Regions from separate parts of the Catenuloplanes niger genome, predicted to be linked through region 3. Evidence: riboswitches for the same ligand, from Rfam matches in the RefSeq annotation. Region 3 holds a riboswitch; each other region holds the start of a gene.
The links. A riboswitch is a leader RNA that binds a small molecule or an ion and turns the genes downstream of it on or off. The one in region 3 is predicted to bind cyclic di-AMP.

Region 1 (8,907 bases), 2.3 Mb from region 3:
GGACTCCGCCGCGGCGGCCCGCTCCCGCCGCTCGATGCGCTCCAGCGAGCTCAGCCGCTCGATGCGGTGCGGACCCCCCTGGTCCGCGGTGTCACGATCCGGAACGGACGGTGCGGCGGCCCCCCGGCCGCGTGCCCCGTTGAGTCGCTCCGCGCGCCGCCCGGCCCCGATGCCACGGACGATCGCCTCCTGGCCGCCGGATCGCGGCGTGCCCTCGGCCGGTGCCCACTGCGCCGCGGTCCGGCCCCCCGACCGCGGTGCGCGCTGCACCGTCTCGCGCCCGGTGCCGAGGTCGCCCCGGTCGCGCTTGTTGACGTTCATGTCCCTCCCCCTTGATGTCTTCGTCCCGTCGTTCCCCTTCGACGGCGGGGGCCCTGCCCGGTCCCCGCCGCCTGCGCCGTCCTAAGACGACTCCGGCGCCCCCGCGCCGGGCCGGCGTGACCTCCTGGACCGTTCGCGTCCGGTCCCGGTGTCCGCACCGGCGATGCGTTCCGCGGCGCGCAGCTTGACCGAGGCGGCCCGCGGGTTCTCCGCGACCTCCTCCTCGGTGGGCGGCTCCGCACCTCGGGTGATCAATCGCAGCGTGGGCCCGGTGCCGGGCAGCTCGACCGGGAGGTCGATCGGTCCGGTGCTCCGGGCTCGCGCCGCGAACGCCTGCTTGACGATGCGGTCCTCGAGTGACTGGTAGGACATGACGACCACTCGTCCGCCCGGTGCCAGCACGTCGAGAGCCGCCGGTAACGCCGCTTCGAGGGCGGCGAGTTCGCCATTTACCTCGATACGCAGTGCTTGAAACGTTCTTTTGGCTGGGTTTCCACCGGTTCGTCGCGCCGGGGCCGGGATCGAGTCCCGCACCAGCTCGGCGAGCCGGGCCGTGGACGTGATCCGGGAGCGCCCCCGCTCCCGGACGATCGCGGAGACGATGCGGGTGGCGAACTTCTCCTCGCCGTACACCCGCAGCACCCGTACCAGCGCGCCCGGTTCGTAGTCGTTGACGACGTCCTCCGCGGTGAGGCCGCGGCCCTGGTCCATCCGCATGTCCAGCGGAGCGTCCTGGGCGTAGGCGAACCCGCGATCGGGCGCGTCGAGCTGCAACGAGGAGACGCCGAGGTCGAACAGAGCGCCGTCGATCTGCTCGTATCCGAGCCGCTCGAGCACGTCGGGCAGCTCGCTGGAGACCGCGTGCACCAGGTGGGTGCGATCGGCGAACCGGTCCAGCCGGCGGCGCGAGTGCTCCAGCGCCTCCGTGTCCCGGTCCAGGCCGATCAGCGTCAGCCGTGGGTTCGCGGTCAGGATCGCCTCGGCGTGCCCGCCGAGACCCAGGGTCGTGTCCACATAGACCGGCGAGTCGCCGGCCAGCGCGGGGGCGAGCAGTGCCAGGCACCGCTCCAGCAGCACGGGCACATGCGTGCCCCGTGCCTGCCACTCGCGACCCGCGGCCACGAGCTCCGGCTCGGGCACCCCCATGTCGACCCCCATCACCTGGTGACGATTCGTTTCACGCAATGCCCGCCAGCAGTGCGACGAAGACCGTACCGCCAGATCCCCATCCGCCCTCTTGGCGTCACCACCGTCGCGCCTGACACCGGGGAAGGGGTGCCAGGAGCGCCGAGCGGCTGGAGATCTCGCAGTACGGGTTTCCCGTCGACTACAGCCCGCCGGGCAGCACCCCCTCCCCGATGTCGGCGAAGTCGTCCTCGCTCTCCGCGAGATACGTCTCCCAGGCCTGCTTGTCCCAGATCTCCACCCGGGTGCTGGCGCCGATCACGACGAGCTCGCGGTCGAGCTGCGCGTATTCCCGCAGCAGCACCGGGATGGTGACCCGGCCCTGCCGGTCCGGCACCTCGTCGTGCGCGCTGGCGAAGAAGACCCGGCTGTAGGCCCGCGCCGCCTTGTGCGTCATCGGTGCGGCCCGCAGCTCCTCCGAGATCCGCTGGAACTCGGGCATCGGGAAGACGTAGAGGCAGCGCTCCTGCCCTTTGGTGATCACGACACCTCCCGCCAGCTCGTCCCGGAACTTGGCCGGGAGGATCAGCCGGCCCTTGTCGTCCAGGCGCGGAGTGTGCGTGCCGAGAAACATCGCGGCGTCACCCCCTCGCCCTTGCCGGCGGCATTCGCGGTGCCGCTGATCACTCGGGCCGGCGGGCTCTCCACGACCCCGCCATGTGGCCCCACTTTACTCCACTTCCCTCCACCCGCAACCGGAAACGGCGCCTAGTCAAGGGGTGCGGGAGTGCAAAACAGCACGTCACAAAGGGTTGCCCGAGGTGGAGGGCTTTGGCCCTCCGGGGCCGTCTGCTTTCCGACATCCGTTCGGATCGACGCGCTTCGCGCACCTTTTATCGGCATTTTTCGGGTGGTTTTCCCGTGCCGTGCAGGCGTGCGGACGATTGCGTGGAGGGAAGTGGAGGGATTGGGCGCACACGTGGGGTGGCGAGATGATCTCCGTGCGTGGGCGCTGTGCGACGCCTGCGGACCGGCTGCCAGTGCCCTGTGAAACACGAGAAGGGCCCCGCCGGACATCGGCGGAGCCCTTCACCACGGCGGATCAGACGACCCGGCGGACCACGTAGGCGCGGGACCAGATCTTGTGCTTGCCCACCCGGACGCCCGGCCGGGGCGCGTCGTACATGTAGCCGCCGCCCGCGTAGATCGCGGCGTGGTAGCCGTGCGCGCCCTTGCGGAAGATCAGCAGGTCTCCCGGCCGGGCCTGCGACCTCGGCACGGCGACACCGGCGCGCTGCTGGCGGTTCGCGTTGTGCGGCAGCCTCTTCCCGGCCGCCTCGCGATAGACGTACATCGTGAAGCCGGAGCAGTCGAAGCCGCTCGGGCTCGCACCGCCGGCCCGGTACCGCTTGCCGGAGAGGCTCTTGGCGAGCGCCACGACCGCGGCGGCGGCCCCGGACGCGGGCGCGGCGGCCGCGGGTGCCGGAGCGGCCAGTTGACCCGCGGCGACGCAGAGACCGACCAGGGCCGCCAGGGCGGCGCGCACGGGCAGGGTGAAGCGCCGGGCCGGCTGCTGTCGGAGACGCTCAGGCCGGACCGGAGAGTGCGCTGACACGAAAGGTTTCCTTCCGGCGCGCCTGCGGGGTTAGCTGTCGGGTTCGGGCGCCGAAGATGCCCGGCCCGGCGCGATGCCGGGCTTCACCCCAAGGCCCGCCGAGCGAGCCGTCGTACGGATTTCGGGTGGTTCCCCCGTCCCTGCCCTCGATGCCATGTGCTGGGTGGAATGTCGCGTCGCCCGGGACGGGCAGGGTTCGGCGTGTCCCGCGGTCGGCGCGGCCGGCGAGCGGATCGCGCACCGGCTCATCGTTTGTAGCGGATCTCGGGAGCACGCCCCGGCCATCGACCGATCACGCTCCGAGGTTGGCATGCCCGGCCCTCGACCCCGACGTGTCGGGTGCCCGATATTCCGGCACCACACGGACCCGCTTGATCACTCTGCGTATATCGAACGCGGTGAAGCTTCCCACACCGGCGAGGGTCACACCGCGGATAACGCCAGCGTGCCCAACAGGTACTACCGGGCAGGCCGCAAGGGGCCGAACGAGCCGATGGTGCGGCGGTCGCGGTCCGGTAACCTCGCTCGGGTGACGCAAGGCAACATGCCCCTCCGCGCCAAGGTCGCGACCCAGGTCTCCCGCACCGCCGCCGCGCTCTCCCGCGCGGCTGGGCGGGGCGACGGGTCCGTGATCGGTGGCTGGATCGGTCTGAAGATCGATCCCGACCTGCTCGAGCACCTCGCCGCCGGCCGCGCCATCGCGCTGGTCTCCGGCACCAACGGAAAGACCACCACCACCCGGCTGACCGCGGCCGCGCTGGGCGTTCTCGGCCCGGTGGCGACCAACTCGTTCGGCGCCAACATGCCCACCGGGCACACCTCCGCGCTGGCCAAGGCCGGCGACACGCCGTACGCGGTGCTGGAGGTGGACGAGCACTACCTGCCCCAGGTGATCGAGGAGACCCGGCCCCGGGTCATCGCGCTGCTCAACCTCTCCCGGGACCAGCTGGACCGGGCCAAGGAGGTGGCGATGATGGCCCAGCTCTGGCGCACCACGCTGGCCAAGCACCCCGAGGTCGCGATCGTCGGCAACGCGGACGACCCGATGATCGTCTGGGCGGCCGGCAACTCCCCCACGGTCAGCTGGTTCAGCGCCGGCCAGCGCTGGCAGGACGACTCCTGGGTGTGCCCGGAGTGCGGCTCCACCATCGAGCGCCAGGACGGTCAGTGGTGGTGCACCGGCTGCCCGCTGCGCCGGCCCGCGCCGCAGTGGGTGGTCGAGGACGACGGCGTGCTGGATCCGTCCGGCGCCTGGCACCTGATCCGGCTGCAGTTGCCCGGCCGGGTCAACCTCGGCAACGCGGCCACGGCGCTGGCGGTCGCGGCCGCGTTCGGCATCCGGCCGCTGCAGGCCGTGCCGACGCTCTCCTCGGTCGCGTCCGTCGCCGGGCGGTACGCGCAGGTCGACCGGGACGGGCGCAACATCCGGCTGCTGCTGGCGAAGAACCCGGCCAGCTGGCTGGAGGCGTTCGACATGGCGGACAACGCGCCCACCCTGCTCTCCATCAACGCGCGCGACCCCGACGGGCTGGACACGTCCTGGCTCTTCGACGTCGACTTCGCGCCGCTGCGCGGGCGCCAGGTGCTGATCACCGGCGACCGGGCGTACGACCTCGCGGTCCGGCTCGACGTGAACGACGTGCCGTTCCGGCACGTACAGACCTTCGGGGAGGCGATCGCGAGCGTGCCGCCGGGACGCCTGGAGGTCATCGCGAACTACACCGCCTTCCAAGACATCCGAGCGGAGCTTGACCGTGTCAATTAACCCGGAGTGGAGCCAGCAGCCTCCGGTCTACGGACAACAACCCCAGCAGCCGGGGTACGGGCAGCAGCCGCCCACCTACGGCCAGCCGCAGCCCGGCTACGAGCAGCAGCAGCCGGTCTACGGGCAGCCACCGCAGCAGCCCGGCTACGGTCAGCCGCAGCCGGGGTACGAGCAGCAGCCGGGCTACGGTCAGCCGCAGCCCGGTTACGGGCAGCCCCAGCCCGGCTATGGACAGCCACAGCCCGGCTATGGACAGCCTCAGCCCGGCTACGGGCCGCCGCCGCAGCAGCCGGCGGTCTACGGGCAGCCGCAGCCCACGGCGTACCCGCAGCAGGGTCCTGGATCCGGCGGTGTCGTCCCGGGCGGGCAGCCGGCTCCGCAGGCCGCGGGCGGCGACAGCGTGGTGCGCGTGGTGTGGGTGTACCCGGACCTGCTCTCCACCTACGGCGACCGCGGCAACATGCTGATCCTGGCGAAGCGGGCACAGCAGCGCGGCATCCCGGTCGAGACGATCGAGGTGCGCTCCGACCAGCCACTGCCCACGCACGCGGACATCTACCTGATCGGCGGCGGCGAGGACGGCCCGCAGGCGCTCGCGGCCCAGCGGCTGAACACCGACGGCGGCCTGCACCGCGCGGTCAACCAGGGCGCCGCGGTCTTCGCGGTCTGCGCCGGTTACCAACTGCTCGGCACCTCGTTCTTCGCCAAGGGTGCCAAGTGCCAGGGCCTGGAGCTGATCGACATCTACTCGGACCGGGGCGAGAGCCGCGCGGTCGGCGAGCTCGCCGGCGACGTGGACCCGCGCCTCGGCCTGCCGCGGCTGACCGGCTTCGAGAACCACGGCGGCCGCACCCACCTCGGCCCGACCGTCTCGCCGCTGGCCCGGGTCAGCGTCGGCATCGGCAACGACGGCCAGACCGAGGGCGCCTGGCGCGGCAAGATCCTCGGTACCTACTCGCACGGCCCGGCACTGGCCCGCAACCCGGCCATCGCCGACCTACTGTTGCGCTGGGCGACCGGTTACGACACGCTGCCGCCGGTCGACGACAGCTGGCACGACAACCTGCGCAACGAGCGGTTCGCGGCCGCCCGGCCGAACCCGCAGTGACGTGGCGTCCGCCGGTCGCGGTTCCGCTCAGGAGCCACGGCCGGCGGACGATAGGTCTGCTTTACGGACCCGACGCCCCACCCAGCCCCCGGACGCACCGATCGGAGACTGCATGACGGACGCCGCCGCTCCCCTGCTGATCTGCCCGCAGACCGGCCGACGCCTCACCATGCCGCTCCAGTCCGCCCGCTCACGTCCGGGCACCGAAAGCACCGCGCTTCCGGCCGGCTCTGCGCTTCCGACCCACTCCTCGCCTCCGGCCGGTGCCGCGCTTCCGGCGCACTCCTCGTTCCCCGCCGGTGCGGTGATTCCGGCCGATACCGCGATTGCGGCGCACTCCGCGCTTCCGGCCGGTGCCGCGCTTCCGGCCGGTGCCGCGCTTCCGGCCGGTCTCCCGGCCTCCGCGCGGACCGGGCCGGATGCCGGTCCGACGGATTCCCCGACCGGTGTGCCGGTCGCGCCGCGACGCAGCCGGAAGGCGCGCCTACTGCGCGTGGCCGCACTGGTCGCGGTGGTCGCCGCGCTCGGCGCCTCGGCCGCCACCCTCCCGCTGCACGAGATCCAGGACGCCGCCCGCTCGCTCGGCTGGGCCGCCGCGCTCGTGATGGCCGGCGTCGGCGCGCTGCTGCTGGCCGTGCTCGTGCCGCGGACCGCGATCTCGCTGGCCTGCGGCGCGCTCCTCGGTCCCGCGCTCGGTTTCACGGCCGCGATCACCGCCGCGATGCTGGCGGCCACGATCACCTACTTCGCCGGCCGCTGGGCCGGCCACGGCCTCCTCGCCTCCCGGGTCGGCGGCCGCCTGCACCGCCTCGACGGCTGGCTCAGCCGACGCGGCTTCTCCGCCGTCCTGCTGGTTCGGCTGCTTCCGCTGGCCCCGTTCGGCCTGATGGGCTACGCCTACGGCACCACGTCCGTACGCCGCCACCACTACCTGCTGGGCACGCTGGTCGCCTCGACCCCGTCCGCCTTCAGCTACTCCGTCCTCGGCGCCGCCGTGATGACGCCCGGCGACGTCAACCCGGTCACGTTCGTCCCGGCCGTCTGCGGCGTCCTGCTCACCTCCACCATCGTCTACCGCTGGCGCCGCGCGTCCCGCCGCGCCGCCGTCCCGGCCTGACGGCGTCCGACCCGACGAGCTTCCCGACCTGACCGGGCTCCCGGCTCGACCGGCTCCCAGCCCGATCAGCTCGACCGACTCCCAGCCCGACGGGCTCCCAGCCCGACCGGCCCGACCGCTCCGAGCCCGACCGGCTCCCAGCCCGACCGGCTCGACCGGCTCCCGGCTCGACCGGCTTTCAGCCTGACGATCTTCCCAGTCGGCGGCTTTCCGGCCCGGCCGGCTCCCAGCCGGACCGGCTTCCCAGCGTGACTCGCCTAGCGGCCCGGCGGCTTCCGGCCCGGCGGGATCCCGGCCCGGCCGGCTCCCAGCCTGGCCGGCTCAGGTACTCGATCGGCCGCGCCGAAAACGCGCCACATCGGCACGAAAACCCCAGCGCCGCGCCCCCGATTCTCCTGGACGCGCACCCGTCTAATGCACAAGAGGTCTTGCACAACTGCTCTTGTGCGTGCCAGGGTGGGGGTATGACGATCGATGGCGTACGGAAGGTCGATGATCCACGGGTGCTGGCGGCGCTGTCGCATCCGCTGCGACGGCGGCTGATGGACGTGCTCAAGGTGGAGGGGCCGGCCACGGCGAGCGTGCTGGCCGAGGCGACCGGTCAGGCCGTCGGGAACGTCAGCCACCACCTCAAGGTGCTGCGCGAGTGCGGCCTGATCGAGGAGGTGCCGGAGCTGGCCCGCGACCGCCGGGAGCGCTGGTGGCGGCTGGTCAGCCGGGGGGTGCGGTGGAGCACGTCCGACTTCGCGGACGACCCGGCGACCGAGGCGGTCGCGGAGGCCGCGCTGTCGATGAACCTGGACTACCACGTGTCCCGCGTCCGGGCGTGGTACGCGGCGGGCGACGACGAGCGGGCGCACTGGGGCGAGGCGCCGTTCAGCGGTGACCAGTGGTTGCTGCTGACGCCCGCCGAGCTGGCCGAGCTGGAGGCGGACCTGCTCGGGCTGATCGAGCGCTGGCGCACCCGGGAGATCCCGGACGACGGCGCGGAGCGACGCCCGGTCTACGTCTTCGCGCACGGCGTGCCGGGGCGGCCGGGCCGATGACCAGGGACTTTCGACTGTTCTGGCTCGGGCAGACGACGAGCCGCTTCGGCGGTGCGGTCACCACGGTGGCGCTGCCGCTGGCCGCGATCACGGTGTTGCAGGCGAGCACGTTCCAGGTGGCGATGCTGGCGGCCGCGGTGTGGCTGCCGTGGCTGCTGGCCGGGCTGCCGGCGGGCGTGCTGGTGGACCGGTCCCGGTCGCGACGGCACATCCTGATCGCCAGCGACCTGGTGGCGGCCGCGCTGTTCGTCAGCGTGCCGGTCGCGGCCTGGCTGGGCGTGCTGACCATCGCCCACCTGCTGGTCGTGGCGTTGCTGACCGGCCTGGTGTCGGTGTTCGTCGAGACCGCGGGCCAGGTCTACCTGGCCGAGTTGCTGCCCGCCGAGCGGCTCGCCGCCGGCAACGCGCGTCTGGTCGGTGCGGACTCGGCCGCGAAGGTGGCCGGCCCCGGTGTCGGCGGCCTGATCGCGCAGGTGTTCGGCGCGGTCGCCGGCCTGCTGGTGGACGCGCTCACCTTCGTGATCTCCGCGGCTTGCATGATCGCGGTCCGGCACCGCGAGCCGGCGACACCCCAGCGGACCGCCCCGGCCCTCGCCGGCACACCGGGCGGCGCCAGCACACCGGCGCACGGCGGAGCCACGCCGCCCGGCGGAACCACGGCGCACGACGCGGCCACGACCGGCGGAGGTACGGCGCACAGCGGGACGACGCCGACCGACGAGGCGACGTCACACGACGGCACCGCGCCGGGCGACGAGGCCACGGCGCACAGCGGGATGGCGGCGATCGCCGAAGGGCTGCGGTTCGTGG
Region 2 (8,907 bases), 1.6 Mb from region 3:
GTGATCGGCATGCCGCTGAAGTACATCTGGGGCCAGCCCGCCGTCGTCCAGGGCATCGGCCCCGCGCACGGCTTCCTCTACATGGTCTACCTGATCGCCGCGTTCGACCTCGGCCGCCGCGCGAACTGGCCGCTGAAGCGCATGCTGCTGGTCATGCTCGCCGGCACGGTGCCGTTCCTGTCCTTCTACGCGGAGCGCGTCGTCACCACGCGCTGGGTCCCCGCCCCGGCCCCCGCCGAGCACCAGCCCACCCACTGAGGACCCGCGTGCCCGACCCCGGACACGCGACCGGCCCCGGACACGCGACCGCCCGGCCGAGCTGACGGCTCGCCGGGCGGTTGTGGTTCGAGGGCGGTGCGACGTCAGAGATCGCCGTTACGCACGGTGCGGACGAAGGCCTGCCAGGCCGGCCCCTCGAAGCTGATGCGAAGCTCGGGGCGGGTCGAGTTACGGACCGCCATGCGGCCGCCGGGTGCCTCGGCCACCTCGAGGCAGGTGTGCGACTCGCAGCGGCTGCTCTTCCGCCACGCCATGTCACCCGCGGTCGACGTGATCATTTGTCACTCCAGTCCGGCGCGGGCAACGTTGGCCGCGCACGATAGAAAAATATCGCATTAAATGAACAATTGCTGCATAAATGCAAGATTTGAGCAAAAAGGACCAACCGCGCGTTGATCACGCGATCGGACAGATGCCCGCGCGAGCGTAGCGTCTAGCCAGGCCCGGGACCAAGACCACTCCCGCGCCCTCCCCCGTACTCTCCGTGACAAACGGCGCCGACCCCGCCGGGTTACCGCGAAATACCCGCAGCTCACGCAATCGTGCTCACACCCGATCGCGTGACCGCCGTTCCCCACTCTTCCGCCCTGGAATATGCATCCATGCGCGAGTAACCTCTGTGTCATTGGCTCATTGACAGGAAGCCATGGGCCAGGTGGCAACCGGCTAAGGCTGACCAGCCAGGTGGCAACCAGCCAAGGCTGACGGGCCAGGCGGCGAACCGGCCCGGCCCGCGCGGCTACGTGGCGGATCGACGGCGTGACGCCGGCACATGGCACGTCGCAATATCAGGTCTGCCAGGTGGCACCGACAAGCCGGTGCCCGAGAGGGCACCGCCCGGACGGCCGTAGAGTATCGGCCGTCACAGCGGGCGACGTGCCCGTGAGCGCAAGGAGGCGCCATGTCCACCGCCCACGGCCCTTCGGGCGGCCGGCGGCAGCTCCGGGCCCGGCTGCGCGCGGCGCGCGACGCGGCCGGCCTGACGCAGGAGCAGGCCGCCGAGGCGATGGACTGGTCGCTGTCGAAATTGATCCGGATCGAGGCCGGCACCGTCTCGATCTCGACGAACGACCTGAAGGCCCTGCTCCAGCACTACCGGGTGGACGATCCGGGCACGGTCGCGGAGCTGCTCGCGCTCGCCCGGCTGGCCCGGCAGCGCGGCTGGTGGGTGCAGTACCGCGAGATCTTCGAGCGCGAGCGCGCGTACTACGACTACGTCGGCCTGGAGGCGGAGGCGGCCACGCTGCGTGTCTTCCAGCCGATCGGCATGCCCGGCCTGCTGCAGACCGAGTCGTACGCGCGGGCTTACATCAGCGCCGCCGTGCCGTCCCAGGTGGAGCCGGAGGACGTGACCGTCCGGGTCGGCCTGCGCCTGCGCCGCCAGGAGGAGCTGTTCTCCCGGCCGGTCCCGCCGACGCTGCAGGTGATCCTGGACGAGGCGAATCTGCACCGGCACATCGGCGGCACCGAGGTGCTCCGCGAGCAGCTGGAACGGCTGCGCGCGGAGGGCCTGAAAGACCACGTCACGCTGCAGATCCTGCCGTTCACGGCGGAGAGCTACGGCGCCACCGGGCAGTTCAACCTGCTCTCCTTCGAGGCCGGCACGCCGGACGTCGTCTATATCGAGTCGACGCCGACCGTCGCGCTGGTCGACCAGCCCGCCGAGGTCGAGACCTACCGGCAGACCTTCGCCCGACTGCAGAATCTCGCTCTCAACCCCAGCGAGTCCCTCGAAATGATCAACAAAATGGTCACCCAGATGGTCTGACCACCCCTTGAGTCAGGTGCGGCCCCGCGATGACACACGATCAGAGCGAAGACCCCGACCACGGAGCACGACCGGCGAAACGGGCGCCGACGGCGCGGCAGGGCCCCTCGACGGGCCGGCGGCGGCTGAGCCAGGCGCTGAAGGCGGCCCGGGAGTCGGCCGGCAAGACCCGTGCCGAGGTGGCGACCGCGATGGACTGGTCGCTGTCCAAGGTGATCCGGATCGAGGCGGGCACGGTCGGGATCTCGACCATCGACGCCCGCGCGCTGACCGGGCTGTACGGCATCACCGAGCCGGAGCGGGTGGAGGAGATCCTCTCGCTGGCCCGCAACTCCCGGCTGCGCACCTGGTGGTCGACGCTGCGCGACCGGGTCAACCCGTCCTACTACGCGTACATCGGGCTCGAGGACGAGAGTGTCGAGGTGCTCTACTTCGCGCCGACCACGTTGCCCACGCTGCTGCAGACCCGTGACTTCGCGGCCGGCGGCACCTCGGTGCGGCCGACCGACGAGGAGATCACCGTCCGGCTGCGCCGTCAGCAGGAGATCCTGAACAAGTCGCGCCCGCCGCGGATCACCGCGATCATCGACGAGGCCGTGCTGCACCGCATCGCGCACGCACCGAACCGGGCGCCCGAGCAGCTCAGCCATCTGCTGTCGCTGAGCGCGGCGCCGCACATCACGATCCAGGTGCTGCCGTTCAGCGCGGGCCCGCCGCCGGTGGTGGCACCGTTCGCGATCCTGCAGTTCCCGGACCCGGAGGACGCGGACGTCATGTACGTGGAGAACGCGGTCACCGACGAGGTCATCGACCGGCCGGAGGACGTCCGGCCGTACCTGCACGTCTTTCACGAGCTGCGGGACAAGGCACTGGACCCGGCCGAGTCGCTTGCCATGATCAAAGGAATCGTCGAGGACGGCTGAGGAAACGGATCATGGGCGCGCCCGGGGAAGCGCGCCCATGACTTTCCGGTGTGGCTATCTCAAGGGGTCATGTCGTGCCCGCCAGACCCCGGTCCGCAATCGTCACGTGGGCACGGACGTGGTACTTCGACTCACATGCCGTACGGATTGATCGACGACACCGGCGCACGGACGCCGCCGAGCCGGGCGATCTCCTGTGCGCGCACCAGTGCGCGGGAGATCTGGCCGTACTGCCTCTCGCTGTCGCTGACGAAGAGGCGCACCGACATGCCCTGGTAATCGCCCCAGAGCTCGTAGACGCGCGGCCGGGTGCGATTCCCGACCACCCCGAGCAGCATCGGGACGAACGCGGCCGCGCCCATCACGACGTACGCCGCCGGGCCGAGCGCGTGCAGGCCGTTGCCGAAGCTGAGCGCCGCGAAGATCGCCAGCAGGCTCACCCCGGACGTGGCGACCGCACGCACCGTGAGCTGGTCGAACGGGCCCCGCACGGTCCGCAGCCCGGCCAGCTCGCTGGTCGGCCAGCGCCGGCCGGCGACCTCGAAGTACTCCGGGGTGACGATGACGTCGGCCGTCTCGAATGCGACCCGGCTGCGCGGTGCGGCACCGGGAGAAGCGTAGCGACGGGTTGAACGCGGCGAGTAACGAGCGCTATTCTCCATCGGAGTCCTCCTGCGGCTCTTTAGGAGTTGGTCTTTTGTTTACGGCGATCGCGGTGCCGAATTCGGCATGATGTCGAGAACCGGCACAGTGTCGAGAAACCGGCACAGTGTCGAGAACCGGCACAGTGTCGAGAACCGGCACGATGTCGAATCCGGCATGTGGTGTCTCCGGTTGCCGCCGGTCACCACACCGCGTTCGCCGCGTTGGCTCCCCCGCCCCCGGGGAAAGACGATCTCCGGAGTTCCGTGGCGTGAACTCCGAGGATCACGTGATGCGTCAGTGCGCACTGCGAGAAAGTCCGCGCTGCGAGAAAGTCACTGGGTAACGGTGCTTCCCTTGCGGGAGAACCCTGAGACCTCCCTAACAGCCATACTCCCAACCGCGTGCCACTAATGGGAAGAGGGCAATCTGCCAGGTGGCAGATTTCCACCCGTCAGGTAGGGCCCGGCACCCGTTTTCCCGGCGCATTTCTCCGCATTTGCCCGAGAGGCGAGGTCCCTGAGACTCGCCCAAACACGCAAAGGGCCCGTTTCGGGTACTGCCCACCGCAATTGCACGGAGCGGTTACTTGAGGGAATCATTCCTTCACTCTGAGCTATCTAGATATTTGCCCTATTACCGGCGAAAGCCCACAGATGACCGCCGTCACCCTTTCGATCCTCCGAAATGGTCGTTACCGTGGGTTGGCCGGACCTGGTCTTCAGTCACTCCCCCCGGAATGACGCCAGCCCGGCGCCGCCGAATCGCCCGGCCTCGGCCGTCGGTGCTCCCCCGCACCGTTCGTGCCAGGCGCGCCGATCGCCGGCCGTGCCGGGCCCACCCGACGCGGTCTTCGACCGGTGTCGCGGCGAACCGGGGACCCACAGAGTCCCACCGGGGTGAATCCGCGCTCGCGCGGTAGGGCGTCCTTCTCGCCCGAATCCGTCAGCTAACCCGGTAGGCGGCAGCGAAGAAGGGTCCACCCCGTTGTCAGCTTCGCGTGCGATCCTGCGCGCTGTCGTGCTGGCGGCCGTTGCGGTCGGCGTTCTCGCGCCGACCTCCGCTGCCCTGGCCGAACCGTCAAGCGCCGAACTCACCAAGCAGATCGACAAGGCCTCCCATGAGCTGGAGGTCGTGATCGAGTCCTACAACAAGATCAATGAGGAACTGAAGGCCACCCAGGCGGCGGCCAAGGAACTCAGTGAGAAGACCGCCACGCTGGAGCAGGAGGTCAAGGAGGCCAGCACCAACGTCGGCCAACTGGCCAACCGCGCCTACAAGTCCGGGCGGTTCAGTGACGCGAACACGCTGCTCACGCTCAGCGACAGCCAGGATCTGATGGCCGGTCTCAGCGTGCTCGAGCAGCTGGCCCAGGCGCGCAACGACGAGGTCGCCGCCTACACGGCCACCGAGGCGAGGTACGTCGAGGAGAAGGCCAAGCTCGACGCCGCCGAGAAGAAGCAGAAGGCGCAGAAGGACGAGGCCGGCAAGCGCAAGGCCGGCATCGAGGGCGAGCTGAAGAACCTGTACTCGCTGCGCAAGGCCGCCTACGGCCGGGAGCAGGAGCAGGCAGTCGCGGCGCCGGTCAGCAACGGTGGCGGCAACAGCGGCGGCGGTAGCAACAGCGGCGGTGGCGGTGCCGCGCCGAGCGCACCCGCCGGGTCGAGCGCCGTGGTGCAGTTCGCCTACGCCCAGCTCGGCAAGCCCTACATCTACGCCTCCGCGGGACCGACCGGTTTCGACTGCTCCGGCCTGGTGAAGGCGGCCTGGGCGAAGGCCGGGAAGTCGCTGCCGCACAACGCGGCCATGCAGTACAACTCGACCGCGCGGATATCGGCCTCCCAGGTCGTCCCGGGAGACCTGGTCTTCTACAACGGGCTCGCGCACGTCGCGATCGCGATCGGCGGCGGCAAGGTGATCCACGCGCCCAGACCGGGCGAGGTGCTCACGATCGCGCCGCTCAACATGATGTCGATCGTCGGGTACGGCAGAGTCAGATAGCGGAGTCGGTCAGGAAGAGGGCGGGGAGCCATCCCCGCCCTTCTTCATGCCGCGGTGGCCTGGGCCGGCACCCGGGGCCGGGTCCCGGGCCGCCAGGTGCGCCCGTTCGCGTAGACGATCCGGAAGCCCAGGTACGCCGCCAGCTCCCGCCACGGCCCGGAGCCCATCCGCTTCTCCGCCGCGTTCACCAGTGCGCCGTTCGCCAGCACGTCCAGCAGCACGGTCTCGAACGCGGCCGAGTCGACCCAGTCCACCTCGCGGGTGTAGCCGCACACCATCGCGGCCCCGGAGACGTCCAGGAAGTCCAGCAGCGTGGCGTCCGAGGCCTTCAGCACCGAGCAGGACCCGAAGTAGAGCCGCTTGTCCTGGCAGCGGCCGGCCAGCTGCTCCGCCACGTCGTCCAGCTCGACCGTGGCCCGGTCGGTGAGGCAGAGCCGGCCGGGCTCGCCGTGCATCGCGAAGAAGCCCACCCGGTAGTCGCTGTACTGCTTCAGCAGCCACCGGTCCAGGAAGTAGCTCAGCTCCTCCGGCGTGGCCACGTCCCGGTAGATGAACCGGATCCGGCGCAGACGCTCCAGCAGCTCGAGCGTGGGGATGACGGAGCCTTGCTCGGAGAGGTCCCGGTGCCACTGGCCCTCCACACAGAAGATGCCGCCGCGCGCCACATCGCCTCCCCCGAGCTGTGGTTTCGTACCCCGCAGGCGACCATACCCATCCCGTGCCGCCCTGCCCATCGCCGACGCGGTGGCTGTCGCGACATGAAGCCGTCACAGTGACAAACGCAACGGCCGGTCCCGCGTCGGGACCGGCCGGTTCGTTCGTACCACCGAGGGGTTCGTGGGGGAATGTCGTTATGCCGCCTGGAGGCCCTCCGCGCGGGCCAGCTCACGCAGCCGGCCGAGCGCCTGGATCTCCAGCTGGCGGATCCGCTCCCGGGAGAGCGAGAACCGCGAGGCCACCTCGGTCAGCGAGTGCTCGCGACCGTCCTCCAGCCCGTACCGCGCGCGCATGATGCCGGCGGAGCGGTCGTCCAGGTGGTTCAGCAGGCCCTCGATGCGCTGACGCTCCAGCGCGGTGAGGACGATCTCCTCCGGCGACGGCGCGTCCGAGTCGGCGACCAGGTCGCCGAGGTTGGTGTCGCCGTCGTCGCCGACCGGGGTGTCCAGCGACACCGTGTCCTGCGACCACCGGATCAGCTCGGACACCCGCTCGACGGTCACGCCCAGCGCGGTCGCGATCTGCGCCGGCTCCGGGTCGGACCCGAGCTCGCGGGTGAGCTGGCGGGTGACGTTGCGCATGCGGTTCACGTCCTCCACCAGGTGGACGGGGAGCCGCACGGTGCGCTCCTGCTGCGCGATGGCCCGGCTGATCGCCTGACGGATCCACCACGTCGCGTACGTCGAGAACTTGTAGCCGCGCTCGTAGTCGAACTTCTCGACCGCGCGCACCAGGCCGGTGTTGCCCTCCTGGATCAGGTCGAGCATCGGCATGCCGGAGCGCACGTAGCGCCGGGCGATCGAGACCACGAGGCGCAGGTTGGCGCGGATGAACTCGTCCTTCGCGCGGTTGCCGTCGGCGACGACGCGCTCGAGCTCCTCGCGGCTCACGCCGGCCGGAAGCTGGTCGGCGTCGAGCAGGTGCTCGGCGTAGAGCCCCGCCTCGATCGCCTTGGAGAGATCGACCTCACGTGCCGCGTCGAGCAGAGGTGTCCGGGAGATCTCGTGCAGGTAGACTCCGACGAGGTCGCGCTCCTCGGCGACCTCGTCCGTTCGCAACACCATGCTTTTTTCCATGTCGCCCACGGTCCCCTCGTTGACCCCATTTGCCTTCTTGCGGGCCGTCCCTGTATCCATCAGGCCCTCCCCGGTAATCCGCGTCCCCAGCGGTGCCCCTCTAACAACGGCGCACGTCCCCAGCTGATTCCGGCATTCGGATGGAATCTCGTTGTCGTACGATCGAAGCTGTCACGAATGCCTGAAATCTGGCTGTGAGCGCGGTGCGTAGTTCCTGAATCGGCTCGGCTGGCGGGGGATGTAGAGTTACCGGCCGGTCGATGCGCTCAACGGGTGCTTACCCCTGGCCCGTCAAATCACACCATCCGGGACAGTTGAGTCGCAGCGACCCAACTCACTGGGCCCCTGCGATCCCTGTCACCCAAGACTTACGGGAAACGTGATCGGAGGGTTCAGCCCACCAGCGAACCTTCCCGGTCCGCACCGCATTCCCAGCGGACCGGCAGTGCGCCACCACCCCGACGAGCGCAAGATCATCCCAGGTCAGCGTGGCTTTCCGCGACCGCCCGGCGCACGCAGTGGCGCCGTGGCCTCATCGGCCGCGGCGAGTGCCCGGCCGGCCCGCTTCTGGTTACGCACAGCGACGCCGACGAAGATGCAATCGACGACCATCAACTGCACGGCCCGGCTGGCGAACGCGCCCGCCCGGTACGTCGTCTCGCGCACCGCCGTGGTCAGCACCAGATCGGCCGTGTCCGCGATCGGCGAGCGCGGGAAGTTCGTCACCGCGACCGTGACCGCGCCGCGTCGTCGCGCCTGTGCCAGCACGTCCAGCACGCCGGCGCTGGTGCCGCTGTGCGAGATGCCGATCGCCACGTCGCCCTCGGCCAGCAGCGCGGTGGAGGCGAGCGCGGCCTGCGGGTCCGGCCAGTAGGCGACGCTGCGGCCGATCCGGTGCAGCTTCTGCTGCAGGTCCAGCGCCGCGCACCCGCTGGTCCCGGTGCCGTAGACCTCGATCCGGCCGGCGGCGTCCACGGCCGCCACGACCCGCTCGCAGGCGACCGCGTCGAGCTGGGCCGCGGTCTCCTCCAGGGCCCGCGCCTCGTTGAACGCGATCGTCGCCACGATCCGGGCCAGGTCCGCGTCCGGCGGGATCTCGCCGCCGGCCACGCGCGCGTCCGTGGGGCGTCCACGGCCGGCCGCCCCGGCCGCCTCCGCCGCCAGCCGGAGCCGCAGCTGCGGGTAGCCGGCGACGCCGATCGAGCGGCAGAACCGGATGACCGTGGCCTCGGACGTCTCCGCGGCGGTGGCCAGACCCGTGATGGTGTGGCCGGCCGCGTCGGCCGGATCCGAGACGACCAGGCGCGCGACGCGCTGTTCGGCGGGTGACAGCGAGGGCAGGAGCGCGTTGATGTGCACGAGCAGCCCAGGCGAATTCACCACGGTCCGAGTTTGTTTGCGCAGTTCGTACCCGTCAACGGAACCTGCCCCGCGGTGTCTGTTACGGGGAACAGCTTCGACGGAACGGGCAGGCGGTCGTGTCCGGAGGGCGGAGGTCACG
Region 3 (4,455 bases):
ACCTGGACGGCGGGGCGGGCGGTGGTGGTGTCGGTGGCGAGGGGGGTGGCGCCGCCGCGGCCGTGGCGGGCGAGCATGGCGACGTCGATGGTGAATTCGTAGAGGCGCCAGTCGACGTGGGGTTCGGCGCGGAGGTCGCCGGCGAGGCGGGTGATGCGGGCGAGGTCGGTGACCGGGTGGGCGTGGCCGGCGAGGTAGGCCTCGTCGTCGCTGTCCTCGGGCGGGAAGCTGTGCAGCGCGTAGCGGCCGTCGCGGTCGAGGTCGCGGCGTTTGGGGGAGTCGACGATGAAGCAGAAGAGGCCTTCGTCGGTGATGACCGGGGAGACGGGGTGGACGCGGGGGCCGCCGTCGGAGCGGACGGTGGCGAGGTAGCCGAGGCCCGGACCGTATTGCTGCATGAGGGTGCGGATGGCGGCGGCCAAACCGGGCTGTGAGGTGGCGAAAACGGTCCAGGTAGCCATGTGACGATCCTACTCGAACACACGTTCGAACGGCCAGCGTGAACGATAGTGTGTCCGGATGCTGCTCTCCGACCGGGACCTTGTCGCCGAGATCAAGGCCGGCACGCTCGCCCTCGATCCGTTCGAGGCCGCGCTGGTCCAGCCGTCCAGCATCGACGTGCGGCTCGATCGGCTGTTTCGTGTCTTCAACAACCACCTGTACACGCACATCGACCCCGCGGTGCAGCAGGACGACCTGACGTCCGAGGTCGAGGTGCCGGCGGGTCAGCCGTTCGTGCTTCACCCGGGCGAGTTCGTGCTCGCCTCCACGCTGGAGGTGATCTCGCTGGGCGATCAGCTGGCGGGCCGGCTGGAGGGCAAGAGCAGCCTGGGCCGGCTGGGTCTGCTGACGCACTCCACGGCCGGGTTCATCGACCCGGGGTTCACCGGGCACGTGACGCTGGAGCTGTCGAACGTGGCGAACCTGCCGATCACGCTCTGGCCGGGCATGAAGATCGGGCAGCTCTGCATCTTCCGGCTGTCGTCGCCGGCCGAGCACCCGTACGGCTCGGAGGTCTACGGCTCCCGCTACCAGGGCCAGCGCGGCCCGACGCCGAGCCGCGCGTGGCGTAACTGGCGCACCTGGCCCACGGCATGAGAAAGGCCGCCCCGAGGGGCGGCCTTTCAACGAAGGGAACCTAGAGCGGGCTGCCGAAGCTGTGCACCGGCATCGCGTCGATCTTCATCATCCGCACCGGCTCCGCGGGGTTCGGTGCGTGCACCACCCACCCGTCACCGGCGTACATGCCGACGTGGCTGAGGTCGGCACGGTAGAAGACGAAGTCGCCCGGCTGCAGCTCGGTGCGGCTCACCGATCGCATCAGTCCGCGCTGCGCGGCCGCGTTGTGCGGGAACGAGATGCCGACCTGGTTGTACGCCGCCAGCATCAGGCCGGAGCAGTCGTAGGCGTCCGGGCCGGCCGCGCCCCAGACGTACGGCGAGCCGATCTGCGCGCAGGCAAACTTGATCACGACACCGCGCTTGCCGCCGGGGTACTCGTAGGGGCAGGGTGCCGGGGCCAGTTCGCCGCCGCCACCGTTGCCGTAGATCTGGAGCCGGAGCTTCTGCAGCTCCTCGACCTCGGAGTTGATCTCCTTGGTCTTCGTGGCGAGTTCCGCCTCCTGCTTGGTGAGGTCGGCGACGAGCGCGTCGAGCGGCGCCTTCTCGGCCTCCAGCTGCTCCTTCAGCGCGACGACCTCGGCGATCTCCCGGCCCTGCGTGCGGGCGAAGTGATCGAGGATCTCGAGCTGGTTGGTGAGCGTGGTCGGCGAGCCGGTCACCAGGATCGAGCCGAGCGTGCTGACCGGGCCGGTCTTGTACTCCTCGGCCGCGAGCAGGCCGACCCGGCCCATGACCAGGTCGACCTCGGCCTGCAACGGCTGGATCTTGGCGCCGAGCACCTCGGCCTGCTTCTTTTTCTTCTGCAGCTCCTGGCGGGTGGAGTTGTGCTTCTCGACCGTGGGCTCGAGCTGGGTCCACGCCTCGTCGATCTGCTTCTCCACCTCGGCCACGCTCGGCTCCGCGTGGGCGGCGGTGCCGCCGAGCGTGACCACCAGGGCGGTGGTCAGCGCACACATCGCGCCGACGACGACGGACCGGTTTCGGAGTGCGGCAATGCCTGCCACCGAAGTGTGTGCTCCCTTGTGTCCCTGACCGCCTACCGGGTTAGCTGACGGGTTCGGGCGGGTGAGGGCCGGTGCAGTAGCGCCCACCACAGGGTCATCGCCCTACCGCCGGCCGTGGCCGGCGGATTCACCCCGAGTGCTGCTTGGGTCCCCGGTTCATCGCGTGGATGATTCGGCGGTGTCAGGCTCGCGGCGACCGCTGATGGTCGCGCGTCATCGAGCCCGGCGAACCCCAAGATTAGAGAGGCAAAACGGACACCGCAAGCGGATCTACCCCAAAAATCGGTGCGTAAAAGGGTGGTAGCCGTACGTTATGCAACTGTCCGTCAATTGATCGTCACATATACATCGTCGACCTGGCCGGCATATTGATCGTTGTTGGCGGTCACGCTCTTGCCGCCGATTCGCAGCGGCTCGGTATTCGCGATGGACAGCCGGGCCGGCAGCTTCGTCGTCCCGCGCGCCACACCGTCCACGTTGATCGACAGCGCGCCGCCGTTGCGCACGCATCCGACCGCATGCCAGCGCCCGTCGGCCACCCGGACCGGCGCGACCACCCGGTAGATGCGGGCCGGGCTGGCCACCACGCAGCTGGGCCGACCGTCCAGCCCGTCGACCTGCAGCTTGTACTGGGTGCCGCCGCCGACCGAGAAGCCCTTCTGCACCACGTTCGCGCCGTCGGCGGTGTCCGTGGGCCGCATCAGCACGGACGCGCCGTACCGCAGGCGGCGGGTTCCGGGGTTGAGCGTGACCGGGTCGCCGCCCTCCAGGATCGCGCGCGGGCAGTTCTGCGGCAGCGCGGTGCAGCGGGCCGGGAACGTGGCGGCCCAGCCACCGCCGTGCCGGGTGAGGCGGAGCGCGCCGCCGGCCGCGGTGCGCGCCCGCATGCCGTACCGGCCGGTGACGTCCAGGAACTGCCGGCCGGCCCCGCCGTCGAATGTGTACCGCACCGTGACCGGCCGCGGCGCGACCCGGGCCACCTCGGTCGGGGCCGGCTCGTCGGCCGGCGGGACCACCTCGATCCCGCCGTCGTCGACAAACGGTTCCGCGGCGTAGGCGGACAGCGTGGGGGCGGCGTAGGCGGACAGCGTGGGGGCGGCGGAGGGGGAAGCGGAGGACGGGGCGGGAGTGGGGACGGACGGGGTGGGTTCTCCACCGGAGACCACTATCGCGCCGGTGAGCAGTGCGAGCACCGCACCCCCCACGGCGACCGCAGCCACCCGGCCCGTCAGCTTTCCCGGCATACGGCTTTTTTCGGACATTCCCCCATTGTGGGTATTGCGGGTTGCGGCACCCGGCCCACCCACCGGAGCCCACGGCAAAATCATGCAAAAGCAGGAGCCCGCACCGGTACGTCCGGTGCGGGCTCCTGCCCGTGAAGTGCGACGTCAGACGTAGCGGCGGAAGCCGACCACCGGCATCACGTTGATGCTGAGCACCTCGACCGACATGCCCGGCTGCGGCGCGTGCACCATCATGCCGCCACCCAGGTAGATGCCGTCGTGGCTGAGGCTGCTGTTGAAGAACACCACGTCACCCGCGCGCGCCTCGGACCCGCTCACCGCCGTACCCATGTTCCACTGGGAGACGGTGCTGTGCGGGAGGCCGACGCCGGCCGCGCTGTGGGCGAAGGCGACCAGGCCGGAGCAGTCGAACGAGCCGGGGCCGGCCGCACCGAAGACGTACGGCTTGCCGAGCTGCGCGCAGGCGGTCGCCACGACGACCGCGGCCGCACCGCTCGCGCCGCTGGCCGAACAGGAGCCGCCACCGGAGGTGCTGCCGCTGCTCGGGACGTTGGCCACCGAACCGTACGCCTCCTCCTGCAGCTTCTCGAGCTCCTTGATCTCCTTCTCGACCGCGGTCTTCTTGGTCGCGAGTTCCTTCTCCCGCTTCTCCTGCTCGGAGACGATCTTGTCCAGCTCGGCCTTCTGCTTGTCCATCTCGGTGCGGGCCTCGGCCACGGCCTGGATGTCCGCGCGCTCGCCCGCGGCCAGCCGGTCCAGGTAGACGAGCTGGTCCGTCAGCGCGGTCGGCGAGCTGGTCCGCAGGATCGAGTTGAGGCCGGAGGCGGGGCCCTCCCGGTACGACCGGTTGGCGATCACACCGACCTTGTCGATCGCGACCTGCATCTGGTCGTTGAGCGGCTTCATCTTCGCTTCGAGCTCGGACCGCTTCTTCTGGTTGCCCTTGAGGTCGCTGCGGACCTTGTTGTGCTCCTCGATCATCGGCTCGAGCTCGGCCCACTTCTCGTCCATCTGAGCCTCGATCTGCGCGAGGGTGGGCTCAGCGTGAGCGGGGGCGGACAACAGCGTCAGGCTGAACAGGACAGC
Region 4 (8,907 bases), 630 kb from region 3:
CCGCGGCCGGGTGGTCCGGCGTGATCGTCGGGACCGCGGCCGGCCAGGACGGGCCGATCGTCAGGTCGATGGTGATGCCGCGCCTCGCGGCCTGGTCGAGCGCGGCCTCGACGCCGCGGGTCCAGGCCGCGGTGCCCCAGCCGTGGCCGGCCGGGTCCAGCGCGGCCTTGTCGCGCACGCTGTGGTGCACGGCCGCGATCTCCGCGCCACCGAACCCGGCCGCCGCGATCTGGTCCACCTCGCGGCGGACCTCCGCCGGGTCGATCAGTCCGTCCGGCCACCACCAGCGGAAGTACGGCCGCAGGGCGGTGCCGGGATTGCGGAAGTCCGTCGTCGCCGGGCCGGCCGCGGCCGGAACCGCACCCCAGCCGGCCGCCAGCGTGCCCGCTCCCAGAGCCAGCACGGTACGGCGTCTCAGTCCACTCATGTCCGACCTTTCCCCGGGGTGCCCACCGGGTTCCGTGAAACGTTTCATAATTGTCGGTCGACATCGACGATAGGAACGGACCGGGCTGTGGTCAATACCTCTGGAAACTCGCGCGACACGGCGGCCGGGTGCGTGATCGCATGGTGGGCATGCTGGTCTTTGACGCGGACGACACGCTCTGGGAGAACAACGTCCTGTTCATCCGCGTGGTCGACGACTTCCTCGCCTGGCTCGCCCACCCGACGCTGGACCACACCGCGATCCGCGCCGTGCTCAACGACGTCGAGCGCGCCAACGCCGCCACCTACGGCTACGGCAGCCGCGTCTTCCTGCGCAACCTGCACGAGGTCTTCGAGAAGCTGAGCGAGCGCCCGGCCACCGAGGCGGAGCGCCGCGAGATCGAGGAACTGGCCGCCGCGCTCGTCTTCGACCGGGTCGAACTGATGCCGGAGGTGGCGGACACGCTCGCCGACCTCGGCACCCGGCACGAGCTGGCACTGCTCACCAAGGGCGACGACGCCGAGCAGCGCCGCAAGCTGGCCGCGTCCGGGCTGGCCGAGCACTTCGCCAGCGTGCACGTGGTGCGCGAGAAGGACCTCCCGACGTACCTGGCGCTGACCGAGTCGATGTCACTCGACCCGGCCACCACCTGGATGATCGGCAACTCCCCGAAGTCGGACATCATCCCGGCGCGCCGGGCCGGCTGGAACGCGGTCTTCATCCCACACCCGCACACCTGGGAGCTCGAGCACGCCGCCCTCGACCCGGCCGACACCGGCGTGCTCGAACTGCCGTCCTTCACGGCGCTGCGCAAGCACTTCTGATCGCCCTCAGCGGGCGCGCACCCACGGCCGTCGCGCCGACGGGCTCGGCGTGCGCGGCGCGGCCGCGTGGTGTTCAGGTGACCACCCACCGTCCGGCAGGGAGGAGCCCCTGGGCGACGACCGGTGCCCGCGGGAGCACTGGGATCCCAGCCACGCCGGAAGCGGGAAACAGCTTCTGTGGTTCCGCTTCTCGCGCCGGAAGCACCGGCCGGGAAGCGGCGCCCCGGCGGCATCGCCCCGGAAGCGGGTGAGACGAAGGAGCCCGCGGCGACGGCCGCGGGCTCCTTGACGTCAGATGATCGACAAATGCACGTGGTTCGTATGGTCACCGGAGGGTGTGCCACCGCCCGCGTACGATTGCCAGCCGCTCGACGGCAGCCAGATCCGGCTGTACCAGATCACGTAGAGCACGCCGAGCCGGTCCGCGTTCTTGATGTAGAAGTTGGCCAGGTTGTCGCCGTAGACCTTGTCCGCGCCGAACGCGACGCCGCCGAAGCCGCTCGCCTGGGCGGACCAGTCGCAGGCCCGGCCGCGCGGATGCTCGCCACCGTCCTCGGCGCTGCGGTAACAGGACACGAAGTGGTTGAAGCCCGCCGACTTGGTCTGCTTGTAGGCGTGCAGCGTGCGGGGCGTGATGCAGCCGCCGGTCGTCGGGTCGTCCGCGGTGCAGCTCTCCGACGGGAAGGACCCGTCGACGGCCCGCTCGACCGCGACCGCGACCGCCGCGGAGCCGCTGCCGGACTCGACGTTCGCCGCGGCGCCACCGCCCGCGGCCTTCAGCGCGTTCTCCGCCTGCTTCTTCCGCTTGTCCATGGTCTCGACCTGCTTCTTCTGCTCACCGATCTCGTTGTCGATGGCAGTCTTCGCACGCGAGGCCTCGTCCTTGGCCACGACCAGGTCGCGGACCTGCTTCTCCTGGTTGATCGCCATGGTCTCGAGCAGCGTGGCCCGGTCCATGAAGCCCTGGCCCTCGGAGGCGTTCAGGATCGCCACCATGGGGGCGAGGCGGCCGTTGCGGTAGGTCCGGCCGGCGAGCTCGCCCACCGTCGCCTCGCGCGTCTTGAGGTCGGCCTCGATCTTCTTGAGCTCCTCGGTCAGCTCCTTCTGGCGCTTCTCCGAGGCAGCGAGCTTGTTCTTCGCCTCGACGAAACCCTTGCTGGCCGCGTCGAGCTGTTCCCTGAGCTGTTCCGTACCGCCCTCGTCGATCGCGTAGGCGGGCGTTGCGAGCGCGGCCGTGGCCACAGTCGCCAGCAGCACCGAAAGCGCCGCTATTCGCCGTAGGCGCATCATGTTCCTCTCTCGGACCGCCGGCCGGGTTAGCTGACGGGTTCGGGATGGGAACGACACCCCTACCGCTGACGCGGATTCACCCCACAAACGTGGTTCCCCGACTCGCTGAGCGATTTGGCGGTGGTCGCCACGGGCACCGTGCGCGCCCGCCAATGACGACCGGCGGCAAGACTACCCAGTCGTGCCAAGGACGACCGCTCAAGATCCTAAAACTTAAGAATTCCCTATAGTCACGTAAAGTACCCGCTCAATGACCGGAAAACATAGAGAAACATCGACACGGTACGCACAAAGGCCGCCCCGGCAATCGGAGCGGCCTTTGTTATACGAATTGTCTAACGGTCAATTACAGAGAGCTCGCACGACGGGCCGGTGCGCGGCCCGCGGGCTGGTGCGGCTCCGGTCCCACGTCCGTGCGCTCCGGGATTCCCATCGTCACCGGCTTGTCCGCCGACACCGTCACCAGCTCACCGTGGTGCATGAGTGTGATGCTCTTCTCACCGGTGCCGTTCCGCAGCGAGTAGGTCACCTCGTCGCTGCGCACGTCCACCCGCAGCCGCAGCCCGCGCCAGAGCAGCGCGAACTCCATCCGGGTGATCCGCTCGGGCAGGCGCGGGTTGAACGTGAGCTGCCCGCCGTGGTCCCGCATGCCGCCGAGACCCATCACCAGCGAGATCCACGAGCCGCCCAGCGACGCCACGTGCAGGCCCTCGCGCGCGTTGTTGTGCAGGTCGTGCAGGTCCATCAGCGCGGCCTCGCCCAGGTAGTCGTGGGCGAGCTCCAGGTGGCCGGTCTCCGCCGCCAGCACCGCCTGGGTGCAGGCGGACAGCGACGAGTCACGGACCGTACGGGCCTCGTAGTAGGCGAAGTTGCGCTGCTTCTCCTCGTCGCTGAACGCGTCGCCGCGCCACAGCATCGCGAGCACCAGGTCGGCCTGCTTCACGACCTGCTTGCGGTACAGGTCGAAGTACGGGTAGTTGAGCAGCAGCGGGTAGTTCTCCTGCGGCGTGCCCTCGAAGTCCCATTCCTGCAGGCGGGTGAAGCCCTCGGACTGCTGGTGCACGCCGAGCTCGTGGTCGTACGGCAGGTGCACGGCCGCGCCCGCGTCCCGCCAGCCGGCGATCTCCTCGTCGTCGACCCCGGCCGCGCGCGCCTTGTCCGGGTACTTCAGCGCCACGTCCGCCGCGGCGTAGAGGTTCAGCTGCGCCATCAGGTTCGTGTAGATGTTGTCGTCGACCACGGCGGTGTACTCGTCCGGGCCGGTCACGCCGTCGATGTGGAAGCGGCCGTGCCGGTCGTGGTGGCCGAGCGAGCGCCACAGCCGGGCCGTCTCGATCAGCAGGTCGAAGCCGTAGTCACGCTCGAAGTCCTCGTCGCCGGTGGCCACCACGTAGCGGCGGGCCGCGTCCGCGATGTCCGCCGCGATGTGGAACGCCGCGGTGCCGGCCGGCCAGTACGCGGAGCACTCGTGCCCGCGGATGGTCCGCCACGGGAACGCCGCACCGTGCAGGCCGAGCGTCTCGGCCCGTTCCTTGGCCAGGTCGAGCGTGGCGTGCCGCCAGCGCAGCACGTCCTTGGCCGCGTCCGGCTGGGTGTAGGTCAGCACCGGCAGCACGAACGTCTCGGAGTCCCAGAACGTGTGACCGTCGTACCCGGGACCGGTGAGCCCCTTCGACGCGATCGGCCGCATCTCCGCACGGGCGCCGGCCTGGAGGACGTGGAAGAGCGCGAAGCGAACCGCCTGCTGCACCTCCGGGTCGCCCTCGACCCGCACGTCCGAGTGGTCCCAGAACGCGTCCATGTACTCCCGCTGCGCCTTGACCAGCCCGTCCCAGCCGGTCAGCCGGGCGCTGGCGAGCGCGGCGCCGACCTGGTCGCGCAGCGCGGGCACGGAACGACGGGAGGACCAGCCGTACGCGACGAACTTGATGATCCGCAGCTTCTGGCCGGGCTCGAGCATGCACGCGACCGTGGTCCGCAGCCAGTCCGGGTTGCCCTCGGTCTTGACCATGTGCCGGCCCTCGGTCTCCACCACGTGTTCCATCGCGGCGGCCATCCGGAGCTTGCTGGTCTTGGTGCTGTGGATCAGCAGCCCGCCCAGGTCCTGGGTGAGGTGTTCCTCGCTCACCAGCGGGGACTCCAGCAGTGCCGCGACGCGGGGGTCACGCTTGGTCGGCGGCAACTGCTCGTTCGCCACCAGCTCGGACTGCAGGATCACCCGGGCCGGGCCGTTGACCGGCTCGACCTCGTAGGAGATGGCGGCGATGGCCCGCTGGGTGAACGACACCAGACGGGTCGAGCGCACCCGCACCGACCGGCCGGCCGGCGAGCACCACTCCACCTCGCGCTCCAGCGTGCCGGACTGCATGTCCAGCACCCGCTCGTGCGAGACCAGGTCGCCGTAGCGCACGTCGAACGGCTCGTCGTCGACCAGCAGCCGGATCGGCTTGCCGTTCGTCACGTTCACGATGGTCTGCCCCGACTCCGGGAAGCCGTAACCGGCCTCCGCGTAGGGCAGCGGCCGCAGCTCGTAGAAGGAGTTCAGATACGTGCCCGGCAAACCGTGCGGCTCGCCCTCGTCCAGGTTGGCCCGGAGGCCGATGTGCCCGTTGGAGAGCGCGAACACCGACTCCGACTGTGCCAGGACGTCCAGGTCGAGCCGCGTCTCGCGGACATGCCAGGGCTCGACCGGATAAGCCCGCTCTCGGATCACAGCGATCCCTTTCAGTGTTGATCTGAGCCCGTCGGTGAACCACCGGCGGGTTGCCGTCCCTTATCGGGGCTCGCCGCCGTCCAGGAGTTCGGCGAGATCCGATACGACGATGTCGGCGCCGTGTGCGCGCAGCGCGTCCGCGTGCCCCACCCGGTCCACTCCGACCACAAACCCGAAGCCGCCGGCCCTGCCGGCCTCGACGCCCGCCAGCGCGTCCTCGAACACCGCCGCGTTGGCCGGGTCGACACCGAGCCTCTTCGCGGCGGCCAGGAACGTGTCCGGCGCGGGCTTGCCGGGCAGTCCCTCGGCCCGGGCGACCACACCGTCGACCCGTTCCTCCAGTAGATCCTCGATGCCGGCCGCGCGCAGCACGTCCTGGCAGTTGGCGCTCGCGGAGACGACGGCGGTCCGCATGCCCGCGTCGCGCACCGCGTGCAGGTAGGTGACCGAGCCCGGGTACACCTGCACCTTGCCCTCGGCGATGTACTGCAGCACCAGCACGTTCTTCCGGTTGCCGATGCCGTTGACGGTCTCGGCGTCAACATCGTCGTCCGGTGTGCCCTCGGGGAGCAGGATGCCCCGGGATGCCAGGAAGGTACGTACGCCGTCGGCCCGCTGACGGCCGTCCACGTACTTCAGATAGTCGGAGCCGGAGTCGAACGGGACGAAGGGCGTGCCCTCCGCTGCGGCGCGCCTGCTCAGGTACGCGTCGAAGGTCTCCTTCCAGGCCGCGTTGTGAACAAGCGCGGTCTGGGTGAGGACACCGTCCAGATCGAACAGGCAGGTAGTCACGTGAGGTGGAAGACCAAGCACCCGCTCAATTTAACCGTGAAACGGAAAGTTAACCGGATTTCGGCGGTGTCAAACCCCGGGCGCGGCGCCTCGTATGGTGCGCCGATTCTGAGGTTATCGCCGGTCAGCCCGCTTCCGTGGGAAAACGTTGAACCTTTCGGGTCGCCCGGACGGCACAAGAGATCGCACAAAGGGTCCGTCGGCCCCGGCCATTCGACCCAGTATGTTGATCTTTATCGCCACCCGACGTCGATCCGGTCGCCGCGCTCGTCGAAGAAGTGCAGCGCGTCCATCCGCACGCCGATCGCCAGCGCGCTGCCGGCCCGGATCGCCGGGTAGGGCGCCAGGCGGACCGCCAGCTCGGCCGGGCGCCGGTGGTGCCGCCCCGGGTCGCTGAGCACGCTGGTCCGGCCGGCCCCGGCCGCCGGCTCGCCCTCGGACCGGTCGTTGAACCGCCCGGCGAACCGCTGCACCGCCTGCCCCAGCCGGTGGAACGGCGAGACCGGCTCCTCCTCCGCCTCGACCGCGGCGCCGCCCAGCTCGTCGACGAGCACCGCGGTGGCGCCCACGTCGACGAAGGCCAGCGACTCGTGCCCGTGGTGCTCCAGGTATCGGATCCGGCCCTGCAGCACGTCGCCGGGCGCGTCCGGTGCCACCGGGGTGAGCGCCTCCGCGCGCATGCCGATCACGATGCGCTCGCCGTGGTAGTGCGAGATCACCCGCGCCCGGATGTCGTCCCACGGCAGGTAGAGCGCCTGCTCGCCGAGGTTGAGCGCGACGTACCGATCCAGGTGCACGTAGACCGAGGCCTCGATCAGGTTCATCCGCGGGCTGCCCAGGAACGCGGCCACGTAGAGCGTGGCCGGGCGGCCGTAGACCTCGGTGGGCGTGCCGACGTCCTGCAGCACGCCCTTGCGCATGATCGCCACGCGGTCCGCCATGGTCAGCGCCTCGGCCTGGTCGTGCGTGACGTACATGCAGCTGACGCCGAGCTCGCGGACCAGGCCGGAGATCTCCGCGCGCAGCTCGGCCCGGAGCCCGCTGTCGAGGTTCGACAGCGGCTCGTCCATCAGGAACAGGCCGGGGCGGCGCACGATCGCGCGGCCCATCGCCACCCGCTGCCGCTGCCCGCCGGAGAGCTGGCCCGGTCGCCGGCCGAGCAGCTCGCCGATGCCGAGCGCGCCGGCCACGTCCGCCACCCGCTCCGCGCGCGGTGCCGGCTCGACGCCGGAGAGCCGGAGCGGGAACGAGATGTTCTCGTTCACCGTCATGTGCGGGTAGAGCGCGAAATCCTGGAAGACCATTGCTATGCGCCGATCGCGTGGCGGAATCTCGTTGGCCACCTCGCCGTCGAGCAGCACGACTCCGCTGCTCGGATCCTCCAGGCCCGCGACCATTCGCAGCACCGTGGACTTGCCGCAGCCGGACGGGCCCAGCAAGACCAGGAATTCACCGTCCTCCACGTCGAGGTTGACCCTGTCCACCGCCACGGTTCCATCGGGGAACACCTTTGTGACGTCCTTGAGCGCGACGGTAGTCACCGCCACCTCCCCGCACCTTCGTCGACCGGCCCCCAAAATCTCTGTCCACTGTGACGGCCGTCATCGCAATTACCCTATCGGGTAAACGTGCCATGTTCGGGCAGTAACCATCCCGTTACAGAAATCGCCCTCCAGGCGCTTTGACCCTTTAATGGGCAATTTATCGGTACGAATCTCGAAACTTGATCTTGCGATTGATCGCGATGAACGCGCGGTGCAGACGGGATGGCCCGACCCGGTACAGCCGGCGCGGCAGATAGGGCAGCCCGGCGTCCAGATAGGGCAGCTCCCGATAGCGCCACAACCCGCGCCGGACCACCGGCACCCCGCCGTCCCGGCTGGCCCGGATCACCTCCAGCAGCTCCGGCACGCGCCGCTGTCGCACCAGGTGCCACTGCAGCCGGGTCGCGACCGGCAGCCCGTCCAGCACCCGCTGCGGCACCCGGTCCAGGAACTCGTTGCACCGGTCCAGGAACAGCTGGACGTAGTCGTCCGGGGCCTCGGGCAGCACCCGCAGGTAGAAGGCCAGGTCGGAGCGGACCACGGAGGCGTCGTACCAGTGGCGCAGGTCCGTCCAGCCGCCCTCGCCGAGGAAGCGGCTGACGCCGTCGACGCCGGTGAACCGGTCCACGAAGTTCCGCGTCTCCTCCCGGCGCTGGGTGATCGACCGGTCGCCGCCCTCCCGCCGCCGCCAGTGATAGACCGGCACGTGCACCACGTCCACCGACCGCGCCAGCACGTGCGCCGGCACCATCACCGGCGTGTCCTCGTAGAGCACCCCCTCGGGGAACGCGAACCGGTGCCGGTCCCAGAACTCCCGGCGGAAGACCTTGTTCCAGGCGGTACGGTCGCCGAGCAGCTCCGGGTCGCGGGTGACGTGCGTGCGCAGCCGGGTGTGCGTGAAGATCCGCGCGTGCATCCGCGACGGCCGCAGCCCACGCGAGTCCAGCCGCAGCGTGTTGCCGGTGGCGAAGTCGGACCCGGTGCGCGCGACCGCGGCGGCCAGCACCTCGGCCGCGTCCGGCGGGAGCACGTCGTCGCTGTCCACGAACTGCAGCAGGTCGCCGCGCGCCGCCCGGACCCCGGTGTTGCGGGCCGCGCCGAGGCCCGCGTTCGCCTGACCGACCAGCCGGAACCGCGCGTCGCGCCGAACGAACTCGGCCGCGATCCGGGCGCTGTCGTCCGTGGAACCGTCGTCGACCAGCACGACGTCGAGATCGTGGTAGGTCTGCGCCGCGATCGACGCCAGGCACTCCGCGAGGTAGGGCGCCACGTTGTAGACCGGCACGACGACGCTGAGCATCAGCGGGCCGTCCTCTC

Region 1: another riboswitch for cyclic di-AMP. It lies ahead of J2S44_RS09085 (C40 family peptidase); the one in region 3 lies ahead of J2S44_RS19420 (C40 family peptidase).
Region 2: another riboswitch for cyclic di-AMP. It lies ahead of J2S44_RS12120 (C40 family peptidase); the one in region 3 lies ahead of J2S44_RS19420 (C40 family peptidase).
Region 4: another riboswitch for cyclic di-AMP. It lies ahead of J2S44_RS16410 (coiled-coil domain-containing protein); the one in region 3 lies ahead of J2S44_RS19420 (C40 family peptidase).

The regions. Positions count from the first base shown of each region.
Region 1 covers NZ_JAVDYC010000001.1:2,101,083-2,109,989, forward strand. Annotated here, with positions in the region: gene ftsL (cell division protein FtsL) at 1-321, opposite strand, end outside; gene rsmH (16S rRNA (cytosine(1402)-N(4))-methyltransferase RsmH) at 403-1,479, opposite strand; gene mraZ (division/cell wall cluster transcriptional repressor MraZ) at 1,649-2,080, opposite strand; gene J2S44_RS09085 (C40 family peptidase) at 2,549-2,992, opposite strand; cyclic di-AMP (ydaO/yuaA leader) riboswitch at 3,067-3,237, opposite strand; gene J2S44_RS09090 (MurT ligase domain-containing protein) at 3,606-4,826, shown strand; gene J2S44_RS09095 (type 1 glutamine amidotransferase) at 5,227-5,934, shown strand; gene J2S44_RS09100 (TVP38/TMEM64 family protein) at 6,428-7,051, shown strand; gene J2S44_RS09105 (ArsR/SmtB family transcription factor) at 7,516-8,097, shown strand; gene J2S44_RS09110 (MFS transporter) at 8,094-8,907, shown strand, end outside.
Region 2 covers NZ_JAVDYC010000001.1:2,815,319-2,824,225, forward strand. Annotated here, with positions in the region: gene J2S44_RS12095 (DUF3817 domain-containing protein) at 1-258, shown strand, start outside; gene J2S44_RS12100 (DUF397 domain-containing protein) at 363-557, opposite strand; gene J2S44_RS12105 (helix-turn-helix domain-containing protein) at 1,181-2,047, shown strand; gene J2S44_RS12110 (helix-turn-helix domain-containing protein) at 2,077-2,970, shown strand; gene J2S44_RS12115 (DUF6232 family protein) at 3,102-3,632, opposite strand; cyclic di-AMP (ydaO/yuaA leader) riboswitch at 4,461-4,591, shown strand; gene J2S44_RS12120 (C40 family peptidase) at 4,600-5,613, shown strand; gene J2S44_RS12125 (DUF6642 family protein) at 5,658-6,278, opposite strand; gene J2S44_RS12130 (sigma-70 family RNA polymerase sigma factor) at 6,465-7,406, opposite strand; gene J2S44_RS12135 (MurR/RpiR family transcriptional regulator) at 7,890-8,789, opposite strand.
Region 3 covers NZ_JAVDYC010000001.1:4,402,123-4,406,577, reverse strand. Annotated here, with positions in the region: gene J2S44_RS19430 (pyridoxamine 5'-phosphate oxidase family protein) at 1-461, opposite strand, end outside; gene dcd (dCTP deaminase) at 520-1,098, shown strand; gene J2S44_RS19420 (C40 family peptidase) at 1,139-2,125, opposite strand; cyclic di-AMP (ydaO/yuaA leader) riboswitch at 2,140-2,313, opposite strand; gene J2S44_RS19415 (LamG domain-containing protein) at 2,452-3,345, opposite strand; gene J2S44_RS19410 (C40 family peptidase) at 3,514-4,380, opposite strand.
Region 4 covers NZ_JAVDYC010000001.1:3,767,418-3,776,324, forward strand. Annotated here, with positions in the region: gene J2S44_RS16400 (glycosyl hydrolase) at 1-427, opposite strand, end outside; gene J2S44_RS16405 (HAD family hydrolase) at 577-1,251, shown strand; gene J2S44_RS16410 (coiled-coil domain-containing protein) at 1,543-2,508, opposite strand; cyclic di-AMP (ydaO/yuaA leader) riboswitch at 2,541-2,671, opposite strand; gene J2S44_RS16415 (glycoside hydrolase family 65 protein) at 2,888-5,254, opposite strand; gene J2S44_RS16420 (HAD family hydrolase) at 5,315-6,067, opposite strand; gene J2S44_RS16425 (ABC transporter ATP-binding protein) at 6,280-7,587, opposite strand; gene J2S44_RS16430 (glycosyltransferase family 2 protein) at 7,748-8,890, opposite strand; gene J2S44_RS16435 (CDP-alcohol phosphatidyltransferase family protein) at 8,890-8,907, opposite strand, start outside.